2 regions of the Drancourtella sp. An57 genome follow, and region 1 is predicted to be linked to the other one. Evidence: a T-box and tRNA genes for the amino acid it is inferred to sense, from the RefSeq annotation. Region 1 holds a T-box; the other holds one or more tRNA genes.

Region 1 (11,165 bases):
GAAAACGGCACAATTACACTGCCCGAATACGGATTCACATGGTGCATAAAACAATAGATTTTATTTTTGGGGACGTGTTCCGATGCATCGGAACACGTCCCCAATGGAAAAAGTGTGACAAATATGAAGTGAATATTGTAAATGTTGAGATTCTGTTACGCCTGGGCGTAATGGAATTTTTTTAGTGTTTGTGTGTTACACACCGTTGTCCGGGTTACAGGAATCCGCCGTCGAACCCGATGATCTGTCCGGTCATGTAGGCGGGTGCGTTGAGGGTGTTCCAGATCATCCGGGCTGCTTCTTCGGGTGAGGCGAAGTAGCCGGCCGGGATCTCCTCTGCGAGGGCGCGTCGTTCTTCGGCATCGAGCATCCGGTTCATGTCGGTGTCAATGACGCCGAAAGCGATGGCGTTGACCTGGATATTGCTTGGAGCGAGTTCTTTGGCGAGGGCCTGGGTCAGTCCCTGGATGCCGGCTTTGGATGCGGAGTAGGCTGCTTCGCAGGATGCGCCGCTTCGTCCCCACATGGAGGAGACGTTGAGTATTTTTCCGGATTTTTTGGACACCATATGAGGGATGGCTTCCCGGCAGCAGTAAAAGGCGGAGGAGAGGTTGGTGGCGATCAGGCGGCTCCACTCCTCATCGGTCATGTCGCTCAGAAGGCCGATGTGGGAAATGCCTGCATTGTTGATCAGGATGTCGAGTCCTCCGTCTGTATGTTCGGAACTGGCAATCGTTGCGAAGATTTTACGGACCTGGTCAGGGTTGCCGACATCCCCCGGGCAGAGTTCGCAGGAGCCGCCTGGAATCGAGAGAATTTCCCGGCGGACTTCCTCCAGTGCTTCTATATGATGTGCGCTGTTTAAGAAAATATGAAAACCGTGTCCGGCAAGGAGAAGGGCGCATGCCCGTCCGATGCCTCTGGAAGCTCCGGTAATCAGTACACCTGATTTTTGTTTCATCTTAGATATCCCCTTTTTGAACATTTTTTGCATATATGTTGACATTACATATATGTTGACATCATCCAGTATACGTCAGAAGTGACATGTATGAAAGAAAAAACTTGATTTTATTTTTCAAAGTGGTAACCTTAAAGTGTAAATGCAAACAGATGGAAAGGAAATCAAATATGATGATAGACCGGGCAATCGAATTTGCGACAAAGGCACACGAAGGACAGTTTCGAAAAGGGACCAGGCGTCCTTATATCGTTCATCCGATTGAAGTGGGAGATATCGTCTCGACGATGACAACCGATGAAGAGGTGATCAGCGCGGCGATTCTGCACGATACGATCGAGGACTGCAAGGGGGTGACGCGGGAGGTCCTTGCGGAGAATTTTTCGGAGCGTGTTGCATCGCTGGTTGCCCAGGAGAGCGAGGACAAATCCAAATCATGGATGGAGAGGAAAGGTTCGACCATCGAGCGGATCCGGACGGCGTCTTTTGAGGTGCAGATGATCGGGCTTGCGGACAAGCTTTCCAATATGCGGGATATTGACCGTGACTATCCGGTGGTCGGCGAAGACTTGTGGAACCGTTTCCGTATGAAGGATAAAAAAACAATTGGCTGGTATTACAGGGGAATTCAGGAGGCACTGCGGGAGAGATTTGCCAGAGTGCCGGCGTATGAAGAGTACTGCCATCTGGTGGACCGCCATTTTGGCGAGAACTGACAGAAAATGTGATAGATCAAAAAACAGCAGGTGAAGAAGTGGTATGATGCCCAGGCAGGACATTCACTTCCGCACCTGCTGTTTTCTTCCCTGAATATGTTATGTTACTGCGCTGCAGGCCGAAATGCCATCTTTTTAAAGGCTGCCGTAAGGACAAGCCCTTTGAAAATACTGGAAATCGTAATACTCCACCAGATTCCGTTCAGTCCGAGCGGCGTAGAGATCAAAAGCAGGGCAAGAGGAATTCTTGCTGTCGTAAGCGTGATGCTGACGACAGACGGAGGAAGTGTCCGCCCAAGCCCGGAAAATGCTCCGGCGGTCGTGATTTCCATACACATGAACAGCTGTGAGACCCCGAGGATCTGCAGGTAAGCCACTCCCATCGGGAGGACGTCCGCCTCCGGAATGAAAATCCGGAAAATCGGCGCCGGAAAGACGATCAGGACGATCGTACAGAAGACACCCCACAGCAGGACGACCACCATAGAGCAACGGTAGCCTTTCTTTGCCCTTGCAGCATTGCCTGCGCCGAAATTCTGGGCGATAAAAGAATTGACCGCGGCGGCGAATCCATCCGACGTCATCCAGGAAATAGACTCGATCTGAGAGCCGACTTTCTGGACAGCCACGGCTGAATCTCCGAATCCGGCAACAATCCGGGCGATTACCATGGAAATGCCGGTGAAAATCATGCTCTGGACAGAAGAAGGCAGTCCGATACGGATCAGCTCTTTTAGCACAGAAAGCTGAGGCTTTGTAAAAAAGTGAAGATTCATAAAAATATCCGGCTCTTTACGGACGGAAAGCAGGAAAACGACGGTGACCACAGCCTGGGCAAATACTGTGGCAATTGCAGCACCTGCCACATCAAGTTTCGGAAACGGACCGATGCCGAAGATCAGAACCGGATCCAGAACGATGTTGATGATAAGACCGGCAGCGGTTGCGAGAAAGGAAGTACGGCTGTTGCCCATGGCAGTCAGAATTCCTGTAAAAACCTGATTTAAAAAGGAAAAAACGACAAGCCCGCAGGTGATGGCAAGATAAATTTCTGCATTCTGAATGACTGCCGGAGAATTCAGCCGGAAAAATCCGATCAGCGGCTTTTGAAAAAGAAGGCAGATGATGCCGTAGGCAAGTCCGAGAATCAGGGAAAGCTGGATCGCATTCCGGGCATAGCCGCATGCCTCGGTCCGTTCGCCGGCGCCAAGAGAATGTCCGACCTTGACCTGTCCGCCCATTTTTGCAAGTACAGTGATTCCATTCGCAAACCACATGTACATGCCGGCAGCCCCGACAGATGCGACCGCGTCACTGCTGATTCTTCCGATCCAGATCATATCGGTGAGATTGTATGCCATCTGGACAAGAGATGTCGCCATAATCGGGAGAGCAAGTCTGGTCAGTGACGGGAAAACCGGTCCGTTCAGTAAATCAATCTTTTGTCTCATTTGTAATCCCCCATTTGTAAAAGCTTTATTGCAATCAGGCCTTGTGGCCGAATATCTACATTTTATCATAAAAGGATGCAAAATCCTATAAGCCGGTTGATTTCCGGCCGGAATTTCCTTATACTAAAATCATAGAATAATCCCCATCCGGACATCCGGTGGGGCTTTTCACTGATGGAACGAAGTATGTAAAGAGAGGAAAACCAAATGAAGAAAATATTGATGATTGGAACCGGAGGGACGATTGCCTCAAAGCAGACGGAAAACGGACTGGCCCCGGGCCTGACGCCGAATGACATTCTGGCCTGCATTCCTCAGGTGAAACATGTATGTGGGGTGGAGACGCTGCAGGTGTGCAATATCGACAGTACCAATGTAACACCGGAGCACTGGAAGCTGATGGTGGAAGCGGTGGAGAAGCACTACGATGCCTATGACGGGTTTGTGATCTGCCATGGAACCGACACCCTTGCCTACACAGCGGCGGCGCTTTCCTATATGATTCAGAACTCCCCAAAGCCGATTGTCGTGACCGGAGCACAGAAGCCGATCAATATGGACGTGACGGATGCAAAGACCAATCTGCTGGACAGCTTTATCTACGCGGCGGATGACGATTCCGAAGATGTCAGCATCGTGTTTGACGGCAAAGTCATTATCGGAACAAGGGCGAAAAAGGAGCGGGCAAAAAGCTACAATGCATTTTCCAGCATTAATTTCCCGTACCCGGCTGTGATTCAGGACGGTCAGGTGATCCGGTACATCCCGCCGGTACGGCATAAGGGAGAAGTACGGTTTTACCATGACATGAAAGATAGTGTTTATGTGCTGAAACTGGTTCCGGGCATGCGAAGCGGCGTGCTGACTCAGATTCTGGAACAGTATGACTGTGTCGTGATCGAGAGCTTTGGCGTAGGCGGACTTCCGGACAGCATTACTGCGGAAGTCTATGAGGGAATGAAGAAGTGGAAAAAAGAAGGAAAACTGATTGTCATGACGACACAGGTTGTAAGTGAAGGAAGCAATATGACAGTCTACGAGGTCGGAAAAAAGGTAAAGCAGGATTTTGATCTTCTGGAAGCCTATGACATGACACTGGAGGCTACGATTACAAAACTCATGTGGCTGATGGCGCGGCCGGCAAAAGATTATGAGGAAATCAAAAAACGATTCTACAGAATGATTAATCACGATATCCTGTTCGCGGGATTCAGAGAGGATAAGTAAAAGAGTATGGGAAAACGGGAACTAATGCGGGACAGATTGAAGACGCTGTCCGATGAAGCCTATAAGGAATTCAACGACCGGATTTTAAATGCACCGTCCATGCCGACGCTTGGCATCCGGATACCGAAGCTTCGGGAACTTGCAAAAGAAGCGGCAAAAGAGCCGGAGGGCGGATGGCTTGATGAAATGCTCCGGGATCATGGGAGCTGCGTCTATCAGGAAGAGCACATGCTCTTTGGGATGGCTTCCGGATACAGAAAAGCATCCAGAGAAGAACATGCGGCCATGCTCGATATCTGGGTACCGGGAGTTCTGTCCTGGGCGGACTGTGATTGCAGCACTTCCACGTATAAATGGATGGAAAAGGATCCGGAATTCTGGTTTTCCTATCTGGAAAAATGGCTGAACAGCAGCCGGGAATTTGAGCTCCGGTTTGGTGTAATCGCACTGATGGACCATTTCCTGAATGACCGGTATATAGATGAAGTACTGCGCCGGTATGCGGATATCAGGTCAGAAGACTATTATGTCCGGATGGGGATCGCCTGGGGCGTGGCAACCGCATATGTGAAGTACCCGGAAAAAGTACTTGGACTTCTGAAAGAAAAGAAGCTGGATATCTGGACCCACAACAAGGCGATCCAGAAATGCAGAGAGTCGAGACGGGTCAGCGCTCAGGACAAGGAAATGCTTAATGCACTGAAACGAAAACAGGAGGAAGAACATGGGAATACCAGGATTTGACACCGTCTTTCTGGATCTGGACGGAACGCTCATCGATTCGGAGCCGGGAATAATCAATTCAGTAGTCTACGCTCTGAAAAAATTTGGAATTGAAAAGGAACGAAAGGAACTGCTTCCGTTTATCGGGCCTCCGCTTCTCACTTCGTTCCAGAAATACACCGGGCTGAGTGAAACAGAGGCAAGAAAAGCGGTGGAATATTACAGGGAAAATTTCGGAACAAAAGGTGTGTATGAGTACCGTCTGTACGACGGGGTGGAAACCATGCTGCGGGAGCTCAAAGAAGCAGGCTTCCGCATTGTCATGGCCACCTCCAAGCCGGAACATTATGCCGGAATCATTGCCAGAGATGCCGGGATTGAGTTATACTTCACTTACATCTGCGGGGCGACCATGGATGAGAGCAGGCTGACAAAAGAAGATGTCATTGCCTATGCGCTGGAAACTTGCGGAAAAAAAACGGGAGATCCATCGGTTATCATGGTGGGGGACAGGGAACATGACATACTTGGCGCCAGGACATTCGGACTTGCCTCAGCCGGAGTCCTCTACGGATTCGGAAGCCGGAAGGAGCTGGAGGCGGCCGGAGCGGATATGATTTTTGACTCGGTCGAAGAATTGAAAGAGTTTCTGAAGGGAGAGGCCTAGAACCTTAAGATTCCATGAAAATTCCATGAACTCCTTGACAAACCGGGGGCTGATGACTATGATTATCATAGTTTCATATTTAAAGGTGTTGATAAAGAGGAGTACACACCTGCCCTTGACAGAGAGAATTACCCGCTGGCTGGAAGGTGATTACAAGAAGGAGTTGTGGAAGGTAGCTTTGGAGCCGGATGTCTGAATGTGTCCGATTGAGAGAAAGGACAGTAGGAGATCCCGGAGTAGTTCCCGTTATAGAACGAAGAGATATACATCTGTCAGAGAGGACAGGTGTATAAAAAAGGTGGTACCGCGTTTTGACGCCCTTTACATATGTAAAGGGCGTTTTGTTATTCACAGGAACGCTTGAAATGAGGAGGTAATGATGAGCAGACAGTTGGACAAAACGTACAATCCGAAGGAGATTGAACCGAAGCTTTATGAAAAATGGTGTGAGAACAAGTATTTTCACGCAGAAGTAGACAGGAGCAGAAAGCCGTTTACGACGGTGATGCCGCCGCCGAATATCACAGGAAAGCTGCACATGGGACATGCCCTGGACAATACGCTTCAGGATATCCTGATCCGTTATAAGAGAATGCAGGGATACAATGCCCTCTGGATTCCGGGTACGGACCATGCGGCGATCTCCACCGAAGTTAAGGTGACGAATCAGTTAAAAGAAGAAGGCATCGACAAGAGGGAGCTTGGAAGAGAAGGCTTTCTGGACCGTGTCTGGGAGTGGAAAGAGGAGTATGCAGGGACGATTGAATCCCAGTTAAAGAAACTTGGCGTATCCTGTGACTGGGACAGAGAGCGGTTCACGATGGACGAAGGATGCAGCAGGGCTGTAGAGGAAGTGTTCGTACGCCTTTATGAAAAAGGATATATCTACAAAGGTTCCCGGATCATCAACTGGTGTCCGGTATGCCAGACATCCCTTTCCGATGCGGAAGTAGAGCATGAGGAACAGGCCGGACATTTCTGGCACATCCGTTATCCGATCGTAGGCACGGACAGAAGCCTTGTGATCGCGACGACACGTCCGGAGACGATGCTTGGAGATACTGCGATTGTAGTAAATCCGGAAGATGAACGTTATACCGATATTATTGGAAAGAAAGCGCTTCTGCCGCTTGTAAATAAGGAAATCCCGATCATTGCGGATGCCTATGTAGACAAGGAATTCGGAACCGGTGCAATGAAAGTGACTCCGGCACATGACCCGAACGACTTCGAGATCGGAAAGAGACACGGTCTGGAAGAGATCAACATCATGAATGATGATGCGACGATCAATGAAAACGGCGGCAAGTACGCAGGTATGGGACGCTACGAAGCAAGAGAAGCGATCGTGCAGGATCTGAAAGACCAGGGATATCTGGTAAAAGTGGAAGATTATGCACATAATGTAGGTGTACACGAGAGATGTAAGCAGACGGTCGAGCCGTTAATCAAGCAGCAGTGGTTTGTCAAGATGGAAGAGCTTGCAAAGCCGGCCATCAAAGCACTGGAAACAGGAGAGTTAAAGCTGATTCCGGAACGTATGAACAAAATATACCTGCAGTGGCTGAACAATATCCGTGACTGGTGTATTTCCAGACAGATCTGGTGGGGACACCGGATTCCGGCATACTACTGCGACGAATGCGGCGAAATGATTGTACAAAGAGGCGGAGCTCCGGCCGTATGCCCGAAATGCGGATGCACGCACTTTACACAGGATGAGGATACACTGGATACCTGGTTCTCCTCCGCACTGTGGCCGTTCTCCACACTTGGATGGCCGGATCAGACAGAGGAGCTGGATTACTTCTATCCGACAGATGTCCTTGTAACCGGATATGACATCATCTTCTTCTGGGTAATCCGTATGGTATTCTCAGGATTTGAGCAGACCGGAAAATGCCCGTTCCACACGGTATTCTTCCACGGTCTGATCCGGGATGACCAGGGAAGAAAGATGAGCAAGTCGCTTGGAAACGGGATCGATCCGCTGGAAATCATCGACGAGTACGGTGCTGATGCGCTCCGTCTTACGGTGGTGACAGGAAACGCGCCTGGAAACGATATGCGTTTCTATAAAGAAAAAGTAGAAGCAAACCGTAACTTTGCAAACAAAGTATGGAACGCTTCCAGGTTTATCCTGATGAATATGGAAGATAAAGTGATCAGCCGTCCGGATGCCCAGGATCTGACAGCAGCTGACAGGTGGATCCTTTCCAGAGCAAATCGTCTGATCAAAGATGTGACGGAAAACATGGATAAATTTGAACTGGGAATTGCAGTACAGAAAGTATACGACTTTATCTGGGATGAATTCTGTGACTGGTACATCGAGATGGCAAAATACCGTATTTACCATTCCGATGAAAATTATAAGGCAGCCAATGCAGCGCTTTGGACCTTGAAAACGGTTCTTGCGGACGCGCTTAAACTTCTGCATCCGTATATGCCGTTTGTGACAGAGGAAATCTACAGCGCCCTTGTTCCGTCAGAAGAATCTCTGATGATGTCTGACTGGCCGGAATATGATGAAGCACTGAACTTCCCGGAGGAAGAAAATATCGTTGATCATGTCAAGGATATTGTAAGGGGTGTAAGAAATGCACGTGCTGAGATGAACGTGCCAAACAGCCGGAAGGCAAAAGTATTTATTGTTTGTGAGAATGAGACACTTTGTGAGGGGTTTGAAACATTAAAAGAATCAGTGAAACCATTGATGAATGCAAGCGATCTCATCATTCAGGGAACGAAAGAGGGAATCTCTGAGGATGCGGTTTCTATTGTAGTTCCGGATGGAGCAGTGTATATGCCGCTTGAGGATCTGATTGATTTTGAACAGGAGAAGGAACGTCTCTTAAAAGAAGAAGAAAAGCTGAAAAAAGAACTTGCCCGTGTAAACGGCATGCTGAACAATGAGAAATTCATGAGTAAGGCGCCGGAGGCAAAGGTCAATGAAGAGCGGGCCAAGCTGGAAAAATATACACAGATGATGGAACAGGTTCAGGAACGTCTTGCATCGATCATGAAATAGCAGACAAGGGGAAATCATGAAGAAAATCCATTTTAAGAAACCGGATATCAAAGGGAAAATAGAGAGACTGCGTCACCTGAGCAGAGAGGATATCAAGAATCATTTGAAAAAAAGAAAAGAACGCCGGCAGCGGATTCTGGAAGAACGCAAAAACAGCGCTTTTTCCAGAAAGATGGCGCCGGTGTACAAGTGGATGAATATTTTTTCCCTTCCGCTTCACGCGGTTTGGGCAATGGTCATCAACCTGATCATCGAAAGTATTTCACGCCATTCTGTTTTTGCAGCATGGAATTATATGGTGGAAACGCCGCTTGTATTTCTTTACAATGCGTTTATGATTTTTGTGACCTTTTCGATTGTGTATCTGTTCCGGCGGAGGGTGTTTGTTCGGATTTTGATCAGTGTATTCTGGCTGATGCTTGGAGTTGTAAACGGAGCGATGCTTTTAAAGAGGGTCACGCCGTTTAATGCACAGGACCTGAAGGCACTGACCGAAGGACTGTCCCTGTTTACCAATTATTTTGCTGTCTATGAGCTGATCATTATGGCAGTCGGTGTTGTTGCGGTGATCATATGGGTGATCGCTATGTGGCGCCGGGGCGGACAGTATCAGGGGAAGATGCACAGGTGGCTCGCGCTGGCCGGTGTCGGGATCTGCTGCGGAGCATATGTGGTTTTGACAAATCTTGCGGTTGACCATCGTGTGGTATCGACTTATTTTGGAAATATTGCTTTTGCATATGAAGATTATGGACTTCCGTACTGCTTTTCTGCCAGTCTGTTCAACACGGGAATTGATAAACCGAACGGATACAGTGAAGAGACGATCGATGAGATTAACAAGGACGGAACTTTGACAAAGAGTGAAACAAGTCTGAAAGAAGGCGAGATGCCAAATATTATTTTTGTGCAGCTGGAATCCTTCTTTGATCCGACGGAGGTGGAATTCTACCAGCTCTCCAAGGACCCGATTCCGTTCCTGAGGTCATTGTTTAATGAGTATTCGACCGGATACTTCAAGGTACCGTCTGTCGGTGCGGGAACTGCAAATACAGAGTTTGAGGTATTGACCGGAATGAACATGCGGTATTTCGGACCGGGCGAGTATCCATTTAAGACAAAATTAAAGACGGAAGTCTGCGAAAGTGCGGCAACAGCGCTTTCTGCCCTCGGATACGGAACTCACGGAATACACAATAACGGAGGAAATTTCTACAGCCGTGCGCGGGTGTACAATAATACCGGATTTGATACGTTTACGAGCAAGGAATTTATGAATATCCTTCAGACTACACCGAATAACTGGTCAAAGGATGATATTCTTGTGGAACACATCATGGACGCACTGGATTCGGATGAACAGCAGGATTTTGTCTTTACTATCAGTGTGCAGGGACACGGGGATTATCCGACAGAGAAAGTGATTGAGAATCCGGAAATTACGGTATCCGGAATGGAAGACCAGGAGAAGCAGAATGCATGGGAATACTATGTAAACCAGATCTACGAGATGGATCAGTTCGCCCGGCACCTTGTGGAAGAGGTGGAAAAAAGAGATGAGCCGAGCGTCATCGTATTTTACGGGGACCATCTTCCGACCATGGGACTGGAAGCGAAGGATCTGAAGAGCAGGTATCTCTATAATACCAATTACGTGATCTGGGACAACATCGGACTTGAGAAAGAGGACAGAAACATACCGTCCTACCAGATTATGGCAGATGTGTTTGAACGTCTGGGAATCCATTCGGGAACGGTGTTCAACTATCATCAGCAGAGAAGGCAGACAGAAGATTATCTGAAAGATCTGGAACTTCTGCAGTATGACATTCTCTACGGAGAACAGTATGTGTACGATGGCGACCCGCCGATTACGGAAGGACATATGAGAATGGGTGTCAAGGATGTGACGTTGAATAATATTGTGCCGCAGCCTGGAGAGGAAAATTCCTACAGTCTGTACGGAGAAAATATGACGCGGAACAGCAAGATCTTTGTCAACGGGGAACAGCAGGACAGTAAGTTCCTCAATAATACCCATGTGGTGTTAAATGACTGTGCTTTGGAGGACGGAGATATTATCACTGTGATCCAGATGGGATCCAGCAGTACGGTATTTGCCACCTCTCAGAAATATGTCTACCAGAACGGAACGCTCACCTTGGCTCCGGAAGAGGAACAGGATGAGCCGGCAAAGAACTGGGTAGAAGCGTTTGAAGGCACAAGTGATGAGGAATAATATGATGAATTATGAAGAAGCGGTAAACTATATTGACAGGCTTCAGATGTTTGCAAAAAAACATTCCCTGGACCATACGAGAGTATTTTTATCGTATCTGGGTATGCCCCAGCGCGAGAAAAAGATCATCCATGTGGCAGGGACCAACGG
Region 2 (11,165 bases), on a different contig from region 1:
TGATCGGGACGTGGATTGTCGGCACAGGACTTCCCCAGGTCTGTCTGGAGAGAGAGCTGTTAAAGCAGTATTTTGATGAAAAAGGAATGAGCGGATTTGATTATGCCTACCTGTATCCTGGAATGAATAAAGTCATGCAGGCGGCTGGACGGGTGATCCGAACCGATACGGACAGAGGAATGATTTTTCTTCTGGACGACCGTTTCCTGCTTCGACAGTACCGGGCGGTCTTTCCCAGAGAATGGAGCAAGGCTTTCTCCATCCGGCTTCCCCAGACGGCCGAAGCGGTGGCTGCATTCTGGGATGAAACCAGGACGCAGCCATAGAACACTCCGAAAACGTAAGGATCCGGCTGTGATCCAAAGATTAGAAGTAATCGAGAAAAGCCTGTACAGACCGGGACATCGGAATCCGGTCATTGTAGGCGATCAGGAGCTGCCGCTTTGGCAGCTCTTCTTTTGTCTCCACGATAAAGAGCCCTTCCGGGTCACGGCTTAAACAGTAATCCGGAATGAAAGCGATGCCAAGGCCGATTTTTGCAAGATCGATGAGAAGATCATTGCTGCTCAGTTCGATTTCCGGTACCAGATCCAGCTGATGCTGCTGAAAAAGACTGTGAAGGAATTCACTGGTCGTACTTTTCCGGTCCAGCATCAGGATCGGTTGATCCAAAAGTTCCTGGTAGGAAAGTTTCTTCCCTTTCAGGTGGGAGAAGGAATCATTGGCGACAAAGACGTCCCGGAACGTTTTGATCTTTTTGACAGTAGAAAGCTGGTTGATATAATTGTTAGGGTAATTGATAAAAATCAGATCCACCTGTCCGTTTTCCAGAAGATCCACGCATTTGATGGACGTCTGGTTTGTCACCTTGATGTGAGAACTTGGAAAACTCCTGTGAAAACGCTCCAGATACGGTACAAGAAAGTAGCGGCAGATGGTATCACTTGCCCCGATCCGGATCTGACCGCCTGTGGAGGCGGATTCCAGAAGCTGGTTTTCTCCTCTTTTGATCAGATTCATGGCCGGTTCCACATGGCGCAGAAGGATCTCCCCTTCCGGAGTGAGCTGGACTTTCTTTGTACTCCGGATAAACAGGACCTGATCCAGTTTCTTTTCCAGAGCCTTGATTGACTGGCTGACTGCGGACTGGGAAATATAAAGCTGCTTGGATGCTTCGGAGAAGCTTAAACTTGACGCAACATAGTAAAAAACTTTATATAATTCATAGTTGATATCCATCATAAGTCCTCCTTATAAATTCTAGTTTTATTATAAGGAAAGAATGGAAAAAAAACAAGGCACAAAAGTTTTGCTGGAAGGACGGGCCGACAGCATATATAATAGGAAAAGAAGACAGACAGAAAGGAACGGCGATAAGAATGAAGACAAAAAAAGTGCTACACGGATTTCTGACAGCAGCGGCAGCGGTTTCGCTGATTCTGATTTTACTGCTGAGTGCTTTCGAGATCGCAGCATACAGTGATTTTGGTTTTTACCAGAAAGAATATGAAAAGTATGAAATTCAGGAGACACTCCCGATGGAGATGGACGACATCATGGATGTTACGGAAAAGATGATGTCCTACTTACGAGGAGACCGGGAGGAGCTTTCCGTCATGACTACGATTGATGGGGAGCGTCAGGACTTTTTTAATGAGCAGGACCGGTTCCACATGGGAGAGGTCCGGGATCTGTTTCTTGGAGGGTTTGCCCTCAGAAGATATGCGGCGGTTATACTGGCTGCGGCGGTAGTGCTTCTGCTCATTTTGAAGGCGGATCTCAAACGGATTCTGCCGAAGGCTTACGAGATCACGGTCGGAGTGTTTCTGGCGCTGGTTGCGGCTCTTGGAATTGCGATTGCCGTGAACTTTGACCGGTGCTTTGTCATTTTCCATGAGCTGTTTTTCGACAATGATCTGTGGATGTTTGACCCGGCCACGGATTATATGATCCGGATGCTTCCGGAAGGATTTTTCTTCGATATGACACTGCGGATCGGGGGATTTTTTGTTGCTTTTCTGATTTTCTTTGAATTGATCTGTATTGGACTTCGGATCTGGAGGAAGAAAAAAGAAAATTAGGACAACTTATAAGTAAATTTAAATATATTAATTATACTTATCAAGAAAAGTATGATACACTAGGGTCAGAATCGAATAATCTTGTAAAAAGAAGAATGGAGGAAATTCATGAGCGGTGTAAGACGTGTATATGCAGAGAAAAAGCAGGATTTTGCCGTACAGGCGAAAGCATTAAAACACGAGATCAAAAGCTACCTGGGGATTTGCGGCGTGACCAATGTCCGTGTGCTGATCCGCTATGATATTGAAAATCTGTCAGACGAGACATTTGAGAGAGCGTGCAACGGTGTGTTTGCGGAACCGCCGGTAGATACCTTATATAAAGAGACTTTCCCGATGAAAGAGGACGAGCGGGCATTTTCCGTAGAGTACCTGCCGGGACAGTTTGACCAGAGAGCGGATTCTGCTGTACAGTGCGTACAGTTTATCCGTGAGGATGAAAAGCCGGTAATCAAGACGGCGACAACTTACGTAATCGAAGGAAGCGTAAGCGACGAGGAGTTTGCGGCAATCAAGGCGCACTGCATCAACCCAGTGGATTCCAGAGAAACCGGAATGGACAAGCCGGAAACACTGGTGACACAGTTTGAGGAGCCTGCAGACGTCCTGATTTTTGACGGCTTCCAGGACATGGAAGAGGGAAGCTTAAAAGAGCTTTATGATTCCCTTGGCCTTGCCATGACATTTAAGGATTTCCTTCATATTCAGAATTATTTCCGGACAGAGGAGAAGCGTGATCCGTCCATGACAGAGATCCGTGTGTTGGATACATACTGGTCTGATCACTGCCGTCATACGACATTCTCCACTGAGCTTACCAATGTAACTTTCGGAGAGGGAGACTACCGTGAACCTCTGGAAGAGACATACCGGGAATATTTACAGACACACAGTGAAATTTTCAAAGGCAGAGAGGACAAGTTTGTCTGCCTGATGGACCTTGCCCTGATGGCAATGCGGAAGCTGAAAAAAGAAGGAAAGCTTCAGGATCAGGAGGAGTCCGATGAGATCAATGCGTGCAGTATCGTAGTGCCGATCGAAGTGGACGGAAAGGAAGAAGAGTGGCTTGTCAACTTTAAGAACGAGACACACAATCATCCGACCGAGATCGAGCCGTTTGGAGGCGCTGCAACCTGCCTTGGCGGAGCCATCCGTGACCCGCTGTCCGGCCGTACTTATGTTTACCAGGCAATGCGTGTGACAGGAGCGGCAGATCCGACCGTTTCTGTGAAAGATACGATGAAAGGAAAGCTTCCTCAGAAGAAGCTTGTCAGAGAGGCTGCTCATGGATACAGCTCCTACGGCAACCAGATTGGACTTGCTACAGGCATGGTTAAAGAGATTTATCATCCGGATTATGTGGCAAAACGTATGGAGATCGGTGCTGTCCTTGGCGCTGCGCCGAGACGTGCGGTCATCCGTGAGACATCCGATCCGGGCGATATCATCATTCTGCTCGGCGGACGGACAGGAAGAGACGGATGCGGCGGTGCGACCGGTTCTTCCAAAGTACATACAGAGGCATCCATCGAGACCTGTGGTGCGGAAGTTCAGAAAGGAAATGCGCCGACAGAGCGTAAGATTCAGAGAATGTTCCGCAGAGAAGAAGTCAGCCGTCTCATCAAGAAGTGTAATGACTTTGGCGCAGGCGGAGTTTCCGTTGCGATTGGAGAGCTGGCAGATGGTCTGAGAGTGGATCTTGACAAAGTGCCGAAAAAATACGCAGGACTTGATGGAACAGAGATCGCTATTTCCGAGTCCCAGGAACGTATGGCCGTTGTAGTAGATCCAAAAGATGTCGCACAGTTTTTAGAGTATGCCAAAGAGGAGAACCTGGAGGCAGTGGAAGTGGCAGTTGTCACAGAAGAGCCTCGCCTTGTACTCTCCTGGAGAGGCAAAGAGATTGTCAATATTTCCCGTGCATTCCTCGATACAAACGGAGCACATCAGGAGACAGAAGTCTTTGTTGAGATTCCGTCAAAAGACGGCAACATGCTGGAAGAACGCAAAGATGTTCCGGATGTGAAAGAAGCATGGCTTGATACTTTAAAAGACCTCAACGTATGTTCCCAGAAAGGACTTGTGGAGATGTTTGACGGTTCCATCGGAGCAGGATCTGTCTTCATGCCGCACGGCGGAAAATACCAGATGACAGAGACCCAGACCATGGTAGCCAAACTTCCGGTACTGAAAGGGGCATGTGATACCGTGTCTATGATGAGCTTTGGATTTGACCCGTATCTTTCAAGCTGGAGCCCGTATCACGGAGCAGTTTATGCAGTGACCGAGTCCATCGCAAAGATCGTAGCTTCCGGCGGAGATTACCGGAAAATCCGCTTCACATTCCAGGAGTATTTCCGCAGAATGACAGAAGATCCGAAACGCTGGAGTCAGCCGTTTGCGGCACTCCTTGGTGCATACAGCGCACAGATCGGATACGGACTTCCATCCATCGGAGGAAAGGACAGTATGTCCGGAACCTTCCAGGATATCGATGTACCTCCGACACTGGTTTCCTTTGCTGTGGACATTGCGAAGGTTGGAGACATTATTACACCGGAACTCAAAGCAGCAGGCAATAAGCTTGTATGGCTTCGGATTGAGAAAGACCAGTACAGCCTCCCGGTTTACAGCCAGACAATGGATCAGTACGGCAAGTTCCGCGAGGACATTCAGAATGGAAACATTGTTTCCGCGTACGCTCTGGACCGCCACGGTATTGCTGCGGCTGTCAGCAAGATGGCATTCGGAAACGGCATGGGTGTCAAGATTGAGCATAATGTAGACCCGAGAGATTTCTTTGCTCCGGGATTTGGAGATATTATCGCAGAAGTACCGGCAGACAAAGTCGGAAAACTTGCGATTACATATACAGTGATCGGTGAAGTGACAGATAACGGTACCTTCTCTTATGGAAATACGGAAATTACACTTGCAGAAGCAGAGTCAGCATGGAAAGCACCTCTGGAAAAGGTATTTGCAACCGTTTCAGGTGAAGAATCAGCACCGGAGTCCGTATATGTGGCGCCGGCAGATCCGGAAGCACGTATCACGGAAGACGGATGCTACGATACAAAGAAAGTTCACATCTGCTCCCACAAGATTGCGCAGCCGACTGTCTTTATTCCGGTATTCCCGGGAACAAACTGCGAGTACGACAGTGCAAAGGCATTTGAGCGCGCAGGTGCTAAGGTGATTACAAAGGTATTCCGGAATCTGGATGCGGCAGATATCCGCGATTCTGTAGCTGAGTTTGAAAAGGCAATCGGACAATCTCAGATTATTATGTTCCCGGGCGGATTCTCCGCAGGAGATGAGCCGGACGGATCTGCGAAGTTCTTTGCGACTGCATTCCAGAACGCAAAGATGAAAGAAGCAGTAGAGAAGCTCTTAAATGAAAGAGACGGTCTTGCGCTTGGTATCTGTAACGGATTCCAGACACTGATCAAACTGGGCCTTGTTCCGCACGGCAAGATTGTCGGACAGACAGAAGACGCGCCGACATTGACATACAATACCATTGGACGTCATATTTCCAAGATGGTTTACACAAAAGTAGTTACAAACAAGTCCCCATGGCTTCAGATGGCAGAGCTTGGCGGAGTTTATACAAACCCGGCTTCCCACGGGGAGGGACGTTTTGTTGCAAATGAAGAATGGCTTAATACCCTCTTTGCAAACGGACAGGTAGCGACACAGTACTGCGATCTGGACGGAAATGTAACGATGGACGAGGAATGGAATGTTAACGGTTCCTACCGCGCGATCGAAGGTATCACAAGCCCGGACGGACGTGTACTTGGCAAGATGGCACATTCCGAGCGTAGAGCGGATGGTGTGGCAATCAATATTTACGGCGAACAGGATATGAAGATCTTTGAATCCGGCGTCGCATATTTCAAATAGGGCATATAATTGATAGAGAAAGAGGACAGTTCAGAGCAGGATTTGTCCTCTTTCCGTTTCCCTTGAGTATTTGACAGAAGAAAACACGATGATTATAATGTAAGCGTAAAATTGCTTAATGGTTTTATTAAGGGAGGGACAGATATGCCGTCCAGTAAGATCGGAAAATATATTTCTATTCTAAACCGTCAGTCACAGAAGTATCTGCACCATCTGGTGGAGCAGTACGGGATCGGCTATTCCAGCTATTATTTTGTCATGTATATTGGGGCCAATCCAAAGTGCAGCCAGAGAGAGATGTGCGATTCCATGGCCATGGATCAGGCAATGGCGACGAGAGAGATGCGTCGCCTCGAGAAAAGTGGATATATAATCAGGGAAAAACGTCCGGGAAATGCAAAAACATACGAAATTTCGCTTTCAGAAAGCGGAGAAAAACTGTATCTGAAGCTGAAAGACAAGTTGACGGAATGGTGGGGAGAACTGCTGGCCGAGAGCGAAATCGATCCGGAGCCGTTTTCCGAACAACTGCGAATACTGGCAAAAGCCGCCCATGAGAAGGCCGCGGGAATGGAAAATCAGGAAAAACGAACCAAAAAGACAAGGTAAAAAATTCTTGACAATGACATGAAAATGCTTTACAGTGTTAAAGAAGAAAAGCGATGTATGTTTATGCAGACTTTTTTAGGAAAAGAAGTAGGAGGAAGATGTTATGTCATACGTAGATGAAGTGATTGACCTTGTAGTAAAGAAAAACCCAAACGAACCGGAATTTCACCAGGCTGTCAAAGAAGTTCTGGAATCTCTCCGTGTCGTGATTGAGGCAAATGAAGATAAATACAGAAAAGAAGCGCTTCTGGAAAGACTGACAGAGCCAGAAAGACAGCTGCTCTTCCGTGTGCCGTGGGTAGACGACAACGGACAGGTACATGTCAATAAGGCATACCGGGTACAGTTCAACAGCGCAATCGGACCATACAAAGGAGGACTCAGACTCCATCCGTCTGTAAATTTAAGCATTATTAAATTCCTTGGATTTGAGCAGATTTTCAAAAACTCACTGACAGGTCTTCCAATCGGCGGAGGAAAAGGCGGATCTGACTTTGATCCAAAAGGAAAATCCGACAGAGAGATCATGGCATTCTGTCAGAGCTTCATGACAGAGCTGTGCAAATACATTGGAGCAGACACAGACGTGCCGGCCGGAGACATCGGAACAGGGGCAAGAGAGATCGGCTACATGTTCGGACAGTACAAGAGAATCCGCGGCGTATTTGAAGGCGTGCTCACAGGAAAGGGTCTGACATACGGAGGATCCCTTGTTCGTACAGAAGCAACAGGATACGGACTGCTTTACTTCACGGAAGAAATGTTAAAACTCGCAGGCAAAGACATGAAAGATAAAGTCATTGCCATCTCCGGAGCAGGAAATGTTGCGATCTATGCAGCAGAAAAAGCAGTACAGATGGGTGCAAAAGTCGTGACCATGAGCGATTCTACCGGATGGATCTACGATCCAGAAGGCATTGATCTGGATGCAGTGAAAGAAATCAAAGAAGTAAAACGCGCAAGACTGACCGAGTACAAGACATACCGTCCGAACTCCGAATACCATGAAGGCGCAGGCGTATGGTCCGTAAAATGCGACATCGCACTTCCTTGCGCAACACAGAACGAACTGCACCTTGAAGATGCAAAACAGCTTGTGGCAAACGGATGTATCGCAGTTGCAGAAGGAGCAAACATGCCGACTACAATGGAAGCAACCGAATACTTACAGGCAAATGGCGTACTCTTTGCACCTGGAAAAGCATCCAACGCCGGCGGTGTTGCAACATCCGCACTGGAAATGTCACAGAACAGCGAGCGTTTGAGCTGGTCTTTTGAAGAAGTTGATGCGAAACTGAAAAACATCATGGTAAACATCTGCCACAACGCAGCAGACGCAGCAAAGAGATACGGATGCGAAGGCAACTATGTTGTAGGAGCAAACATTGCCGGATTTGAAAAAGTAGCAGCCGCAATGGAAGCTCAGGGAATTGTTTAAAAATTTCCGCAAAATAAAGACGCAGATTCATTGAGATCCTGCTATAACAGTCTGAAACGGAAAAAGCCGCAAAGACCACCAAAAAAAGTGAAAAAATCTATGTCAAAAAAGATAAAAAAAGTGTTGACATTTATCAGATGTTAATAGTATAATAATCAAGCGGGTTGCGAAAGCGACCCGCGATATATGGGATCTTAGCTCAGCTGGGAGAGCATCTGCCTTACAAGCAGAGGGTCATAGGTTCGAGCCCTATAGGTCCCATTTCGTAAGAAATTACGAACATATGGCGGGATAGCTCAGTTGGCTAGAGCATACGGTTCATACCCGTAGTGTCGCTGGTTCGAATCCAGTTCCCGCTATTCATATGGGATCTTAGCTCAGCTGGGAGAGCATCTGCCTTACAAGCAGAGGGTCATAGGTTCGAGCCCTATAGGTCCCATTTCTTATGAAAATTACAAAACATATGGCGGGATAGCTCAGTTGGCTAGAGCATACGGTTCATACCCGTAGTGTCGCTGGTTCGAATCCAGTTCCCGCTACTACAAATTCATAAGTACAAAAAAGAGACGAAAGTCTCTTTTTTTGTTGTGTTTTACTTTCGGCGGGGACGTGTTCCGATACACAGGTACACGACGTAAATGACAAAAAAACCCCCGAAACCCGCATAAAATAAGGCAAAACTCAAATTGTCAGATTTTTTTCATCGGGGACAGGTTCCGATACACCGGAACACGTCCCCGATAATTTGGCAATAATTCTAAATAATTCTTAATATTTCTGGAATATGGTTTTTTACGTTGTATCTGGCAGACTTTTTAGATATAATATTGAAAAAATCGAACGAAAAGGGGAAGGATATGGAATTACGTTTAAATAATGTGAAGAAATCTTTTGGCAGCAAGGTGGTTTTGCATGATTGTTCCTTTGTGTTTGAAAAGGGAAAGATTTATGGGCTTCTTGGGCGTAATGGAGCTGGTAAGACGACGTTGTTTAATTGCCTGAGCGATGAGATTCAGCCGGATTCAGGGGCTGCTATGCTCTGGGACGGAGAGAGCGAGCGGGAGATAATGCCGGATGAGATTGGATATGTGTTTTCGGTGCCGGTGCTTCCGGATTTTTTGACGGGTGAAGAGTTTGTGCGGTTTTTTATGGATATTAACAGGGACAGGATTGAGCCGGGGACGAGTGCGGAAGCGTATTTTGATCTGGTGCAGATTGACCAGGAGGACAGGAAGAAGCTGATCAAGGGATATTCTCATGGAATGAAGAATAAGCTTCAGATGATTTGTTTTATGATCTCAAGGCCGCCGGTGATTCTTCTGGATGAGCCGCTGACTTCACTGGATGTAGTTGTTGCGCTGGAGATGAAGCGTCTTCTGCGCAGTATGCAGAAGGATCATGTGATCATTTTTTCTACGCATATTCTGCAGCTTGCGACGGATCTCTGTGATGAGATCGTCATTTTAAGTGACGGGAGACTCAGGCAGATCGACCATGAGATGTTGAAGCAGAAGGATTTTGAAGAACAGATCATTGAATTATTGAAGGATGAGGAAAGCCATGGTTAGAACATTACAGCAGATTATTATGTTAAAAGCAACAATTGTGACGAATACGTTCCTGTATTATCTGAAGAGACTGTGGGTGATCGGGAAGCATGTTCCGGACAGTGTGTATGGGAATCGGGAACTGAAGATGGTGCTTGCGGTGTTGTTTACAATTCTTGGTCAGGTTTTCAGTCTGGCGGGGAAGGCGCTTTACATATTTCTTTTTGCTGTCCTTCCGGCACTTTTTGCTGGTACGGCGGAAAGTGGAGTGAGATTTGACAGTCTGGTTCAGATCCTGTTCTTTTTGTCCTGTATCATGGGACCGCTTCAGGATAGTGTGGTCTTTAAAGTAACGAAAGAGAAATTTACCGCGATACGGTACATGAAAATGGATGTGGAAAAGTATACAAAGGTATATCTTCTTTACTGTTATATCCCGTTCGCATTGTATTTTCTGATTTGCATCATGACAGCTTCCTGGTTTACGGGAGGAAGTATTGCAGACGGTATATGTCTCTGGATTGTCATTGTGATGATGCGTGCTGCGGGCGAGGCGTTTCAGGTATGGCTGTATGACCGGAAAGGGATTGTGTTCTCCAGAAAAACCGGATGGGTATGGACAATTATTTTTCTGTCCGTTGCCGGTGCATATACTGTGTTCGTGCCGTGGGGACCATTTTTGACTGCAGAGAGACTGTTTCATCCTGTTTTACTTGTTCTGATTTGTATTGTGGGTGTGATTTCGGTGTGGTATATTCTGTCAGGATACCGTTGTTACCGCCGGAAACTCCACAGGACGGTAGAAGAGCAATGGCTGTTTTCTTCCATTGTCAATCAATCCACCCAGGCGGCAAATGAGAAGTCTGTGGGAATTCGGGAGCAGGATCTGCATGCAGACAGCAGAAAGATGGCGGGAGTGGAAAAGCTTCACGGCTATGAATACTTTAATGCTTTGTTTTTCCTGAGGCACAGGAGGCAGATTCTAAGACCGGTGTACTATCGTCTGGCGGCAGTCGTGGGCTTTTTTATCGCAGGTGTGATGTTCAGAGTGGGAATGCCGGAAGTAGCGTATCTGGGAGCAGAAAACCTTCCGGATTTCCTTCCGATTTTCGTTTTTGTTATGTATATGATGACGGTGGCTGACAAGGCCTGCAAGGCAATGTTTTATAATTGCGATAAAAGTATGCTGAAATTCGGTTTCTACCGGAATCCCAAGACACTTCTATCCAATTTCCGGATCCGTCTGGTAAAAATCGCGGGGTATAATCTGGTGATCGGAGCTGCAATCTGTGCAGCGGTGGCAGGATTTCGTGGAATCTGCGGTATCTGGAATTTTGGACAGAACATGTTTTTGTTTTGTGCGGCAGTACTGATGCTTTCTGTGTTCTTTACCGTGCATCACCTGTTTTTGTACTACGTATTCCAGCCGTATTCTGAAGAGATGAATGTAAAAAATCCGTTTTTTCAGGCAATTAATATGGCGGTCTATCTGATTTGTTTTCTGTGTTATGAGCTTCAGGCAAACGGTACTCTCACAGGAAATCTTCCGTTTACCGCAGGCGTGCTGGTTGTGACACTTGCCTA

The links. A T-box is a leader RNA that pairs with one kind of tRNA and senses whether it is charged. The one in region 1 lies ahead of B5G11_RS10585 (valine--tRNA ligase), so its partner is inferred to be a tRNA-Val.
Region 2: it encodes a tRNA-Val, which carries the amino acid that the T-box ahead of B5G11_RS10585 (valine--tRNA ligase) is inferred to sense. The anticodon was not compared.

Annotation. Positions count from the first base shown of each region.
Region 1 is NZ_NFHY01000011.1:80,052-91,216, reverse strand. It holds gene B5G11_RS10620 (alpha-amylase family protein) at 1-57, shown strand, start outside; gene B5G11_RS10615 (SDR family NAD(P)-dependent oxidoreductase) at 215-961, opposite strand; gene B5G11_RS10610 (HD domain-containing protein) at 1,114-1,677, shown strand; gene B5G11_RS10605 (MATE family efflux transporter) at 1,782-3,128, opposite strand; gene B5G11_RS10600 (asparaginase) at 3,336-4,355, shown strand; gene B5G11_RS10595 (DNA alkylation repair protein) at 4,380-5,099, shown strand; gene B5G11_RS10590 (HAD hydrolase-like protein) at 5,080-5,745, shown strand; T-box leader at 5,825-6,070, shown strand; gene B5G11_RS10585 (valine--tRNA ligase) at 6,125-8,776, shown strand; gene B5G11_RS10580 (LTA synthase family protein) at 8,793-11,015, shown strand; gene B5G11_RS10575 (folylpolyglutamate synthase/dihydrofolate synthase family protein) at 11,017-11,165, shown strand, end outside.
Region 2 is NZ_NFHY01000009.1:89,808-100,972, reverse strand. It holds gene B5G11_RS09070 (ATP-dependent DNA helicase) at 1-326, shown strand, start outside; gene B5G11_RS09065 (LysR family transcriptional regulator) at 367-1,239, opposite strand; gene B5G11_RS09060 (TIGR01906 family membrane protein) at 1,380-2,081, shown strand; gene B5G11_RS09055 (phosphoribosylformylglycinamidine synthase) at 2,190-5,987, shown strand; gene B5G11_RS09050 (MarR family winged helix-turn-helix transcriptional regulator) at 6,132-6,596, shown strand; gene gdhA (NADP-specific glutamate dehydrogenase) at 6,700-8,034, shown strand; tRNA gene B5G11_RS09040 (tRNA-Val) at 8,223-8,295, shown strand; tRNA gene B5G11_RS09035 (tRNA-Met) at 8,320-8,393, shown strand; tRNA gene B5G11_RS09030 (tRNA-Val) at 8,401-8,473, shown strand; tRNA gene B5G11_RS09025 (tRNA-Met) at 8,500-8,573, shown strand; gene B5G11_RS09020 (ABC transporter ATP-binding protein) at 8,892-9,602, shown strand; gene B5G11_RS09015 (hypothetical protein) at 9,595-11,165, shown strand, end outside.